DNA from 4 places in the Streptomyces erythrochromogenes genome. Region 1 is predicted to be linked to each of the others. Evidence: riboswitches for the same ligand, from Rfam matches in the RefSeq annotation. Region 1 holds a riboswitch; each other region holds the start of a gene.
What was found. Region 1 has a riboswitch for cobalamin ahead of cobN (cobaltochelatase subunit CobN). Riboswitches for the same ligand answer to the same signal wherever they lie in the genome.
Positions count from the first base shown of each region.

Region 2: linked by a shared signal. The riboswitch ahead of OHA91_RS13455 (ribonucleoside-diphosphate reductase subunit alpha) and the one ahead of cobN (cobaltochelatase subunit CobN) in region 1 are both predicted to bind cobalamin.
Region 3: linked by a shared signal. The riboswitch ahead of OHA91_RS03040 (ABC transporter substrate-binding protein) and the one ahead of cobN (cobaltochelatase subunit CobN) in region 1 are both predicted to bind cobalamin.
Region 4: linked by a shared signal. The riboswitch ahead of metE (5-methyltetrahydropteroyltriglutamate--homocysteine S-methyltransferase) and the one ahead of cobN (cobaltochelatase subunit CobN) in region 1 are both predicted to bind cobalamin.

Region 1 is NZ_CP108036.1:1,959,636-1,962,695, forward strand. It holds gene OHA91_RS09045 (cobalamin biosynthesis protein CobG) at 1-794, opposite strand, end outside; cobalamin riboswitch at 1,164-1,291, shown strand; gene cobN (cobaltochelatase subunit CobN) at 1,332-3,060, shown strand, end outside.
Region 2 is NZ_CP108036.1:3,033,990-3,037,049, forward strand. It holds gene OHA91_RS13440 (carbon starvation CstA family protein) at 1-691, shown strand, start outside; gene OHA91_RS13445 (CstA-like transporter-associated (seleno)protein) at 688-885, shown strand; gene OHA91_RS13450 (GNAT family N-acetyltransferase) at 1,051-1,548, shown strand; cobalamin riboswitch at 1,600-1,721, shown strand; gene OHA91_RS13455 (ribonucleoside-diphosphate reductase subunit alpha) at 1,856-3,060, shown strand, end outside.
Region 3 is NZ_CP108036.1:636,450-639,509, reverse strand. It holds gene OHA91_RS03050 (CGNR zinc finger domain-containing protein) at 116-697, opposite strand; gene OHA91_RS03045 (GNAT family N-acetyltransferase) at 792-1,286, shown strand; cobalamin riboswitch at 1,317-1,457, shown strand; gene OHA91_RS03040 (ABC transporter substrate-binding protein) at 1,499-2,494, shown strand; gene OHA91_RS03035 (FecCD family ABC transporter permease) at 2,458-3,060, shown strand, end outside.
Region 4 is NZ_CP108036.1:6,929,877-6,932,936, forward strand. It holds partial or broken gene OHA91_RS31805 (DNRLRE domain-containing protein) at 1-437, opposite strand, end outside; cobalamin riboswitch at 763-988, shown strand; gene metE (5-methyltetrahydropteroyltriglutamate--homocysteine S-methyltransferase) at 1,172-3,060, shown strand, end outside.

The DNA of each region.
Region 1 (3,060 bases):
CACAGGTCGCCGCGCGGGCCCGGCCCCCGGCCCCACGGCCGGGGCGGGGCGGTGTACGGCCAGGCCACTTCGGGGGTGCGGGCCGCGTCGATGCCGGCGGCGGTCAGGCGGGCGGTGAACTCCGCGTCGTCCAGGGCGTGTCCGGCGGGCAGTTCGGCCAGGCGCCAGGCGCGGGTACCGGCCGCGTCCGCGGCATCGAGGAAGTACTCGGCGGCGAGCAGCGCGGCACGCGGGGCGTCCTGTGCGGCGACGGCCACGGCCCCGGCGGCCGCACCGAGGCGTACCAGCGCCCGGCCGCCGGGCCTCCCGAGGACGGTGACGTCGGGTTCCAGGGCGGCCACGTCCCCGCGCCCGTCGTCGAGGGCGAACAGGAAGCGGCCGGACAGGGCGGTGACGCGGGCGTTCGCGCACAGCAGCCGGTCCAGCTCGCGGACCCAGGGCAGTACGTCCTGCGAGGTCGGGGTGGCCACGATGTTGCGTACGCGTTCGTGGCCTGGCGCGGGCAGCAGCCCGGCCGCGTCCAGCAGCGCGGCGAGTCCGGCGCCGCAGCCGTCGGCGAGGCCGCGCAGCTGCACGTTGCCGCGGGAGGTGAGCTCCAGGTGCCCGTCGCCGAACCGGTCGGCGGCCGACGCGAGGAGCGAGGCCTGGTGCGCGGTCAGCGCCCCGCCGGGGATCCGGACGCGTGCGAGGTGCCCGTCGTCCGCCGCGTGGAGCCGGAGCGCGCCGGGGCAGGCGTCATCGCGGTCCCGTATGACGGGTTCGTCCCGCGATACGGCGGAAGGGGGCTGGGGCATGGCGGCGAGCATACCCACGTTTCCCCTCACCGGAACTGTGTCCGCCGCCACTCTCCGTCACCCGGCGCGCTCCGGGCACCGCCGGAAATCCCAGCCCTGCCAGGGGGTACCACCCAGCGGTGGCCGGGGGAGTTTGGGGCGCGGGGGTCCGGGGGCAGAGCCCCTGCAACGGATCCGCACCCGACACAACCAGCCCGCCCCACCGACCAAGCCACGGCCGAGCCCCCCGCAGCAGCACCACACCCGACACAACCAGCCCGCCCCACCGACCAAGCCACGGCCGAGCCCCCCGCAGGGGCACCGCACACGACCACGGCCCCGCCCACCCCGGCACGGACCACCCGCCCCTAAGATGACCTTCCGGCGGCCCACACGGTCCGCCGTCGCCGAGGACGGCGACATGGGAGGAAGCCCGGTGCGAATCCGGCGCGGTCCCGCCACTGTGAACCCGGCCGAGCCATGGGGCCGGGTGAGTCAGGAACTCCCGCTGTCCTCACTGCCCGGGGCGCGGAAACCCCGAGGAAGGCCTGCCGCCGCATGATCCTGCTGCTGTCGACGTCCGACACCGATCTGCTCAGCGCTCGCGCAGCGAACACGGCGGACGCCCCCGTCCCGTACCGGTTCGCGAACCCCTCCCGCCTTCCCCTCGACGACCTCCCCGGCCTCCTCGACGGGGCCGACCTGGTCGTCGTACGCCTCCTCGGCGGCCTGCGGGCCTGGCAGGACGGCCTGGACCTGCTGCTGGCCCCCGGCCAGACCCGCCCGGTCGTGGTCCTGACCGGCGAACAGGCTCCGGACGCCCAGCTGATGGAGGCCTCCACGGTTCCGATCGGCATCGCGGCCGAGGCGCACGCCTACCTCGCGCACGGCGGCCCGGCCAACCTCGAACAGCTGGCCCGGTTCCTCTCCGACACCGTCCTGCTCACCGGCCACGGCTTCGAGCCGCCCGCCGCCGCCCCCACCTGGGGCCCCCTGGAGCGCACCGCGCAGCGCACGGACGGCCCCGAGGTCGCCGTGCTCTACTACCGCGCCCACCAGATGAGCGGCAACACCGGCTTCGTGCACACGCTCTGCGAGGCCATCGAGGCCCACGGCGCCCGGCCGGTCCCCCTCTTCGTCTCCTCCCTGCGCAGCCCGGAGCCGGAGCTCGTCGCGGCCCTGGGTTCCGCGGACGCGGTCGTCACCACCGTCCTCGCGGCGGGCGGCACCAAGCCCGCCACCGCCTCGGCGGGCGGCGACGACGAGTCCTGGGACGCGGGCGCGCTCGCCGGCCTCGGCGTGCCGATCCTCCAGGCCCTGTGCCTGACGGGCTCCCGCGCCGCCTGGGAGGAGAACGACGAGGGCCTCTCCCCGCTGGACGCCGCGACGCAGGTCGCCGTGCCCGAGTTCGACGGCCGGCTGATCACCGTCCCGTTCTCCTTCAAGGAGCTCGACGAGGACGGCCTGCCCGCCTACGTGGCCGACCCCGAGCGGGCCGCCCGGGTCGCCGGCATCGCCGTGCGCCACGCCCGGCTGCGCCACATCGAGCGCCGCGACAAGAAGATCGCCCTCGTCCTCTCCGCGTACCCGACCAAGCACTCCCGCATCGGCAACGCGGTCGGCCTGGACACCCCGGCCAGCGCGGTGGAGCTGCTGCGCACCCTCATCGCCGAGGGCTACGACTTCGGCCCGGTCCCCGAGATCCCCGGCCTGGTCTCGGGCGACGGCGACGAGCTGATCCGCGCCCTGATCGAGGCCGGCGGCCACGACCAGGACTGGCTGACCGAAGAGCAGCTGGCCCGCAACCCGGTCCGCATCCCCGCCGCCGACTACAAGCGCTGGTTCGCCGAGCTCCCCGCCGAGCTGCGGGGCAGCGTGGAGGAGCACTGGGGCGAGGCCCCGGGCAGCATGTTCGTGGACCGCTCGGCGAACCCCGAGGGCGACATCGTCCTGGCCGCCCTGCGCCGCGGGAACCTCCTGATCCTCATCCAGCCGCCGCGCGGCTTCGGCGAGAACCCGATCGCGATCTACCACGACCCCGATCTGCCGCCCTCGCACCACTACCTGGCCGCGTACCGCTGGATCCAGGCGCGTGCGGAGGACGGCGGCTTCGGCGCCGACGCGATGATCCACCTGGGCAAGCACGGCAACCTGGAGTGGCTGCCGGGCAAGAACGCCGGCCTGTCCGCGGCGTGCGCACCCGACGCCGCCCTCGGCGACCTCCCCCTCGTCTACCCGTTCCTGGTCAACGACCCGGGCGAGGGCACCCAGGCCAAGCGCCGCGTGC
Region 2 (3,060 bases), 1.1 Mb from region 1:
GTTCATGCTCCAGGACACCCTCGGCAACGTCCACAAGTCCTTCAAGGACGTCAGCTGGAAGCCCGGCGTGTGGTTCGCGAGCGCGATCGTGGTCGGCGCGTGGGGCTACTTCCTGTGGGTCGGCATCAAGGACCCGCTGGGCGGCATCAACCAGCTCTTCCCGCTCTTCGGCATCGCCAACCAGCTGCTGGCCGCGGTCGCGCTGGCCGTCTGCACCACGCTGCTGGTGAAGTCCGGCCGGCTCAAGTGGGCCTGGGTTACGGGCGTCCCGCTGGTCTGGGACGCCACGGTGACCCTCACCGCCAGCTACCAGAAGGTCTTCTCCGAGGACGTGAAGGTCGGCTTCTTCGCCCAGCGCGACAAGTACCAGGCGGGCATCGACGCCGACAAGGTCCTGGCCCCGGCCAAGAACATGGACGACATGCACACGATCGTCACCAACGCCACGGTGGACGGCGTGCTGTGCGCCCTCTTCGCGGTGCTGATCATCGTGGTCCTCGCGGACGCGCTCCGCACCTGCGTCAAGGCCGTCCGCGACCCGGGGTCGGCGAAGCTCTCCGAGGTCCCGTGGACCGAGTCGAAGATCGTCGCCCCGGCCGGCCTGATCGCGACCGCCGAGGAGCGGGCCCGGCTCGCCGCCGCGGCCGACCGCGATTCCGGCGGCGGGCAGGTCAAGGAGCCGGTGGGGTGAGCACCGTACGGAGCGTGCTGGCCAGGGCCAGGTTCTACGTACGGGAGTTCTCCGGGGAGGCCGCGTACGACCGGTACGTCGCCCACGCCCGCTCCCACGACCCGGACGCGGAGGTCCTCACCCGCCGCGCCTTCGAACGCGCCCGCACGGACGCCCGCGAGGCGGACCCCCGCGAGGGCTTCCGCTGCTGCTGACACATGCGAAGGGCCCCGCCGCACGACGCGGCGGGGCCCTTCGGCGTCCTCAGCGCACCCCGTCCTCGAGGGGCTCGGTCTGAAGGGTGCGGCCGACGGGGTCGGGGCGGTGCTGCCCCCGACGACGGCGCCGGGCCCCGACACCCGTCCTGCACACTCGACCGCATGGACATGGTGATCAGAACGGCGGTGCCCGCCGACTACGAGACGCTGGGCGAGATCACGGCGCAGGCCTACCTCGCCGACGGGCACCTGGACTTCAACGAGGACAACGCCTACCTCAACGTGCTCCGCGACGTGGCCGGGCGGGCCGCACTGGCCGAGGTGCTCGTCGCCGAGCGCGACGGGCAGGTGCTCGGCGGGGTGACCTTCGCCGCACCCGGCAGCCCGCTCGCCGACATCGCCGGCCCGGACGAGGCCGAGTTCCGGATGCTGGCGGTGGCCCACGCGGCCCGCGGCCAGGGCGCCGGCGAGGCCCTGGTGCGGGCGTGCATCGAGCGTGCGCGGGCCGTCGAGGGCGTCACGGGCGTCGTCCTCTCCACCCAGCGGAGCATGGCCGGGGCCCACCGGATCTACGCGCGCCTGGGCTTCGTACGCACTCCGGAGCGGGACTGGGCGCCCATCGAGGGCCTGACACTGCTCACGTATCGACTCAAGCTGTAGCCACGCCGACACAACATGTGGGGGGTCGCGCATCGGCGCCCCCCCACATGTATGCTCATGCCTGCTGTCGCCGCAGGGGAATCCGGTGTGAATCCGGAACTGTCCCGCAACGGTATGAAGTGTCCGGCATCCGGACACCAAGTCCGATGACCTGCCGACAGCGCGCCCGGATCGACCGACCCGGGTGCCGACACGTCCGGGCCTCGCGGTTGGGCCGGTGGACGCCGTGCGGTGTGCCCTCCTGCCACGCCCGCATGCGCCCGCGCCCGCCGCCGATGACCGGGCCGAGCGAGGGAGAGCTCCCGCCGTGACCATCGCGCCTTCCGCACCGCGCGCCGAGTCCGTTTCTGGCGACAACACCGAGGGCCCGGGGGCCACGCTGCTGCGTACCCTCACCGAACTTACGGCGGACCTCCCCGACACCGACCCCGGCCGCGTCGCTGCCGCCGCGCTCCGCGGCCGCAGCTCCGCCGCCGACGAGGCCGAACTGCGCGGGCTGGCCACCGAGTCCGCCGCCGGGCTCATCTCCGAGGACCCCGCGTACTCGAAGCTCGCCGCCCGCCTGCTGACGCTGGCCGTGCGCGACGAGGCCGCGAGCCAGGGCTCCACCTCGTTCTCCGCCTCCGTCGAGGTCGGCCACCGCGAGGGCCTCATCGCCGACCGCACCGCCGAGTTCGTGCGCACGCACGCGAGCCGCCTGGACGCGCTGGTCGAGCACACCCTCGCCGAGGGCGCCGACGACCGCTTCGGCTTCTTCGGCCTGCGCACCCTGCACAGCCGCTACCTGCTGCGCCACCCGATCACCCGTCAGGTCATCGAGACCCCGCAGTTCTTCATGCTGCGCGTGGCCTGCGGCCTCGCCGCGGACGAGAGCGTCCAGGCCGTCGAGGAGGTGGCCTCGCTGTACCGGCTGATGAGCCGCCTCGACTACCTGCCCTCCTCCCCCACGCTCTTCAACTCCGGCACCCGGCACCCGCAGATGTCCTCCTGCTACCTGCTGGACTCCCCGCTGGACGAGCTCGACTCGATCTACGACCGCTACCACCAGGTCGCGCGCCTGTCGAAGCACGCGGGCGGCATCGGCCTGTCGTACTCCCGCATCCGCGCCCGCGGTTCGCTGATCCGCGGCACCAACGGCCACTCCAACGGCATCGTGCCGTTCCTGAAGACGCTCGACGCCTCCGTCGCCGCCGTGAACCAGGGCGGCCGCCGCAAGGGCGCCGCCGCGGTCTACCTGGAGACCTGGCACGCGGACATCGAGGAGTTCCTGGAGCTCCGCGACAACACCGGTGAGGACCAGCGCCGCACCCACAACCTGAACCTCGCCCACTGGGTGCCGGACGAGTTCATGCGCCGCGTGAACGCCGACGCCGAGTGGTCGCTGTTCTCCCCGGCCGACGTGCCCGAGCTGGTCGACCTGTGGGGCGACGAGTTCGACGCCGCCTACCGCAAGGCCGAGGCCGACGGACTGGCCCGCAAGACCATGCCGGCCCGCGACCTGTACGGCCGGAT
Region 3 (3,060 bases), 1.3 Mb from region 1:
CAGAAGGCCCCCACAGCCAGTCGGCTGTGGGGGCGCACCACTGCCACCCGTGGCCTCCCCGCTGTGGGCAGGGCCAATGGCCGGTTCGGGTAGGAGATTCATCGGACCGCGATGGCTACTGGTGAGTGGGCTTGCGCATCGATTTGGCCGCGGCGTGGCGGACTGCGCGGATGCGGTTGCCGCAGCGGGTGGAGCACCAGCGGCGGGCCGCGTGGGAGCGGAGCATCAGGCGGGTGCAGCCCGGCGTGCCGCAGGCGGCGAGCTTCCCGGCGTGCTCACCGGTCAACAGGCCGATCCCGTCCTCCGCCAGCAGCGCGAGGGCGTGCTCCAGGGGCTGCGACGGCCCCGGCCGCAGGACGCGTACCGGCTCCCCCGCGCCCCAGTCGAGCAGGCGCAGCGGAGGGCAGCCCGCCAGAACGGCATTGACGGCCGCGACCTGCCCCGGGTCCGCCGCCGTGCCCCCGATCCGCGCTCCGAACAGTGCGCGCAGCGTCTCGCGCAGCTCCCGCAGGCGGGCGGTCTGCGCGGAGTCGAGCGTCGGCCCCGCGGGCGCGAGCCCGTGGCCCGTCAGCCAGGCCCGCGCGGCGGACGGGTGTGCGAGTCCTTCGTAGGGCCCTCCGGGCAGCCGGAAGCGCGTGTTCACGAGCGCGAGCGAGGTGGAGAGCTCCTCGCCCGCCGCCGGAGTTGGGATGTCCATGCGGCAATGGTAAATCTTGCGATTCTCCGTTAGTCGGACTTAAAGTCCGTGCTGGATGCAGCCAGTTGGGAATCCCTCCAGGAGGACGTGAAGCATGCAGCCCCGTACGGCGACCCGCGCCGACATACCCGAACTGATCCGGCTCCGCGCGGCGGCGCTCGACGCGCTCGGCGTCGATCCCGGCCCGGCCGACGCGCCCTGGCGGGACATCGCCCGCGGCTGGTTCGCCGACCGGGTCTCGGACAGCCGGCCCGACTGCACCTGCCTGGTCGTCGGCGGCGGGCCGGGCGAGCCCCTGCGGGCCGCCGGCATGGCCTGGGTGACGTACCACCTGCCCGGCCCCCGCTGGCCCGACGGACGGCGCGGGTACATCGACGGCATGGTCACGGAGGCGGCGGCCCGCGGGCAGGGCCACGCCGGACGGATCGTCACCGGGCTGGTGGACTGGCTGAACGGACTCGGCGTCCACTTCGTCCAGTTGCACGCCAGCTCAGCGGGCGCATCCGTGTACCGCGCCGCCGGCTTCGCCGCCGCCCGGTACCCCGGGATGGACCTGATCACCACCCCGGAGCCCGCCCCCCGCCCATGACGGACGGGCCCCCGCCCCACCCCACGTGCGCGTTCTGGCAGACTGGGGCGCACAACCAGGCGGTGCAGGACAGGAAACCGGTGCGATTCCGGTGCGGTCCCGCCACTGTGACCGGACGTCCCCGCACGGGACACCGGGAGTCAGACACTGACGCACCGCCTCTGCTCCTTCACGTCGACCAGGGGACGCGGATCCCCCGGAGAGGCCCCGCCATGTCGCGTTCCCGCGCCGCCCTGCGCGCGTTCACCCCCGTCGCGCTCCTGATATCCCTGACCGCCTGCGCCGGTTCAACCGGCGCAGGGCAGGACGGGGCCGCGGGCGACGCCGCCGCCGCGCCCGGCTTCCCGTACGCCCTCACCAACTGCGGTGTGAGCAACACCTATCAGGCCCCGCCCCGGCGAGCGGTCACCATGAACCAGCACGCCACCGAGCTCATGCTCGCCCTCGGCCTGGGCGACCGGATCGCCGGCACCGCCTACCTCGACGACGCCGTGCTGCCCGCCTACAAGCCCGCCTACGACAAGATCAAGGTGCTGGCCGAGGAGTACCCCTCCAAGGAGATCCTGCTCGGCGCCGACCCTGACTTCGTCTACGGCGGATACGCCAGCGCCTTCGACAAGGCGCAGGGCCGCGACCGCGAGGGCCTCGCCAAGTCCGGCATCAACTCCCGCCTCAACGTGGAGTACTGCACCGAGGGGAAGGTCGGCCTCGACCAGCTCAAGACCGAGATCACCGAGGTCGCGCGGACCTTCGGCGTACCCGACCGCGGCGCGAAGCTCATCGAGGACGAGCAGCGCCGCATCGACGCCGTGACCGCCCGCGTCAAGGACCGGCCCCGGCCGACCGTCTTCGCCTACGACTCCGGCGAGGCCACCGCCTCCACCTCCGGAGGCAACGGCGTGGGCAACGAGATCATCTCCCTCGCCGGCGGCACCAACGTCTTCGCCGACCTCAAGGACACCTTCGGCGACGTCGCCTGGGAGAAGGTCATCGAGCGCAAGCCCGAGGTCGTCCTCATCTACGACTACGGCGGCACCACCGTCGAGGCCAAGAAGCAGCGCCTGTTGAACGACCCGGCGCTCGCCGAGGTGCCCGCCGTCAAGAACCGGCGGTTCGTCGTGCTGCCGCTCTCCTCCGCCGTCCTCGGCGTCCGCGTGGCGGACGCGGTGGAATCGCTGGGGAGCCAGCTCCACCCGAACCCCGCGTGAGGCTCCGCACCGGAGCGGTCCTCGCCGTCCTCGCCGCCGCGCTCGCCGTCTCGGCGATCGCGGGCCTGGCGCTGGGGCCCGTACGGATCGCCCCCGACCGCGTCCTCGGAATCGTCGTCGGCGGCCTGTCGGGGAACCGGCCCACCGGCGCCTTCGCCTCCATCGTGTGGGACGTGCGGATGCCGCGGATCCTCCTCGGCGCCGTCGTCGGAGCCGGGCTCGCCGTCGCGGGCACCGTACTCCAGGCCCTCGTGCGCAACCAGCTCGCCGATCCGTTCCTCCTCGGGGCCTCCTCCGGGGCCTCCGCCGGAGCCGTCCTCGTGATCGTCTTCGGCGCGGCCGCGGCCGGATTCGGCATGGGCGTGCCGCTGGCCGCCTTCGTGGGGTCCATGGCCGCGCTCGTCGCCGTCTACGCGATGGCCCGGCGCGGCGGCACCATGACCACCGGCCGGCTGATCCTGGCCGGCGTCGCCGTCCAGTACATCCTGTCCGCCTTCACCAGCCTCGTCCTCGTCCTCGCCGCCCACCCCGACCAGATCCGCTCCGTGCTGTTCTGGACCCTCGGC
Region 4 (3,060 bases), 5.0 Mb from region 1:
ATCTGCTGCTCGCCCTCGCCCAGGGTGACGAGGTCGGTGCTGATGTAGTCGATGGCCGGGGCGGCCTTGGGCGCGGCCTTGGCCATGCGCGGGATGCTGCCCGGTGCCAGCTTCAGGCCTTGCGGGTGGGCCTTCGACACCACGGTCCCGCCGGGGCCGTGGCCCAGGGTCACGTCGACGGCGCGCCAGCCGCGTGCCTGCTGGTCGTAGAACCGGACCGGCCCGGCGGCCACTTCGGTCGTCAGGGTGCCGTTCGGGTTCACCCACGTGGTGGACGTCTCGGACCGCTCCGAGACGGCTTCCACGCGGTGGCCGGACGTGCGCGCGGCCACGCGGGCCCGCGCGAGGTTGAGTTCTTCGGTCACCGTGCCGGGCTTGGCCCCGGCTGCCGGGGCCGCGTCGGCCGGGTGCGAGCTCTGGAGCAGGGTGGCGGTCACGATGAGTGCCGCTCCGCCCGCTATCCAGTGGGTGGTCCCCCAGGGCCCTCTCCCACGGCGTCTTGCCGCGGAGAAACGAGTAGCCATACTTCCTCGGTCTTTCTGCGAGTACCTGATGATCAAGGTACGAGGGGAGCAACGTAGCGCTCTGACCAGGCAGTTCGTTCCCGGAAACGGACATGGGGGACACAAATCACGACCCAGTGATCCAAATCACGCCACGGCTGGTTCTGGCTCCTGCCTCGGCGGTCCCCCCTCGGCCCCGTGCGTCTCACGCCACCATCCGGATGTTGGACAACTCCACCCGTTGCCGGAGAAGGGCATCTACTCTGGCCGGGCAGCTGGTTCGCCCCGTCCGCCAGGCGGGATGCGTCGTAAGAGGGAACCCGGTGGGAATCCGGGACTGCCCCGCAGCGGTGAGCGGGAACGACCGCCGTCATACGCACTGGGACCGGACAACGGTCCTGGGAAGCGACGGCCAGTAGGTGCCCGCCGGGAGACCGGCAGGCGTGCCCGCGAGTCCGAAGACCTGCCCGTTGCCCGTGTGCGACCCGTCGTGCGCGGAAACCCCGGTGACCTCGTGGGCGGGTCGGCGACACATCAGGCGGGCGACCGCGGGCGCGTACGCACAGGTACGCACTCCCGTAACCGGTCGAGGTCCGTCCGATACGTCATCCCTTCGCGCTCCCGACCCTCACCGGGTCCACAGGAGACAGCTCGCGAAGGAGAGTTCCGTGACCAGCAAGACTCCCGCCACCGCCGTACGGGCCGGTGCGGCCACCGTGTACGGCTACCCCCGGCAGGGGCAGAACCGGGAACTGAAGAAGGCCGTCGAGGGCTACTGGAAGGGCCGGGTCGGCGCCGACGCCCTCCGGGAGACGGCCCGCGACCTGCGCCGGGCCAACTGGGGGCAGCTGGCCGACGCCGGCATCACCGAGGTACCCACCGGCGACTTCTCGTACTACGACCACGTGCTGGACACCAGCGTCATGGTCGGCGCCGTCCCCGCACGCCACCGCGCCGCCGTCGAAGCGGACGCCCTGGACGGCTACTTCGCCATGGCGCGCGGCACCCAGGAGGTGGCACCGCTCGAAATGACCAAGTGGTTCGACACCAACTACCACTACCTGGTGCCGGAACTCGGCCCGGACACCGTCTTCACCGCCGACTCCTCCCGGCAGGTCGCGCAGTTCGAGGAGGCCCGCGCGCTCGGCCACACCGCCCGCCCGGTGCTGGTCGGGCCGGTGACGTACCTGCTGCTGGCCAAGCCCGCCCCCGGAGTGGCGGCCGGCTTCGACCCCCTCGCCCTCCTCGACCGCCTGCTCCCCGTGTACGCACGGGTCCTCGCCGACCTGCGCGCGGCCGGGGCGGAGTGGGTGCAGCTGGACGAGCCCGCCCTGGTGCAGGACCGCACCCCGGCCGAGCTGAACGCCGTCGCCCGCGCGTACCGCGAGCTCGGCGCCGCGGCCGACCGGCCGAAGCTGCTCGTGGCCTCCTACTTCGACCGGCTCGGCGAGGCCCTGGCCGTGCTGGCCAAGGCCCCCGTGGACGGGCTCGCCCTGGACTTCACCGGCGCGGCCGCCGCGAACCTCGACGACCTCGCCGCCGTCGGCGGCCTGCCCGGCAAGCGCCTGGTCGCCGGCGTCGTCAACGGCCGCAACATCTGGATCAACGACTTCGAGAAGTCCCTCGCCACGCTCGGCACCCTCCTCGGCCTGGCCGGCAGCGTCGACGTGGCCGCCTCCTGCTCGCTGCTCCACGTGCCGCTGGACGCCTCCGTCGAGCGGGACATCGACCCGCAGGTCAGGCGCTGGCTCGCCTTCGCCCGCCAGAAGACCGCCGAGATCGCCACGCTCGCCCGCGGCCTCGCCCGCGGCACGGACGCCATCGCGGCCGAACTCGCCGCCAACCGCGCCGACCTGGCCTCCCGTGCCACCTCCTCCGTCACCCGCGACCCCGCCGTCCGCGCCCGGACCGCGGCCGTCACCGACGCCGACGGCCGCCGCTCCCAGCCCTACGGGGAGCGGGCGACCGCCCAGCGCACCCGCCTCGGCCTGCCGCTGCTGCCCACGACGACCATCGGATCGTTCCCGCAGACCGCCGAACTGCGCACGGCCCGCGCCGACCTGCGGGCCGGGCGCACCGACACCGCCGGCTACGAGGACCGCATCAGGGCGGAGATCCGGGAGGTGCTGGCCTTCCAGGAGAAGGCCGGCGTCGACGTACTGGTGCACGGCGAGCCCGAACGGGGCGACATGGTCCAGTACTTCGCCGAGCAGCTCACCGGCTACCTCGCCACGCAGCACGGCTGGGTCCAGTCCTACGGCACCCGCTACGTCCGCCCGCCCGTCCTGGCCGGCGACATCTCCCGCCCCGACCCGATGACCGTGCGCTGGACCACGTACGCGCAGGCGCAGACGACGAAGCCGGTCAAGGGCATGCTCACCGGGCCGGTCACCATGCTCGCCTGGTCCTTCGTCCGCGACGACCAGCCGCTCGCGGACACCGCCCGGCAGGTCGCACTGGCCCTGCGCGACGAGGTGAACGACCTGGAGGCGGCCGGGACCTCCGTCATCCAGGTGGACGAGCCCGCACTGCGGGAGACCCTCCCGTTGCGCGGCGC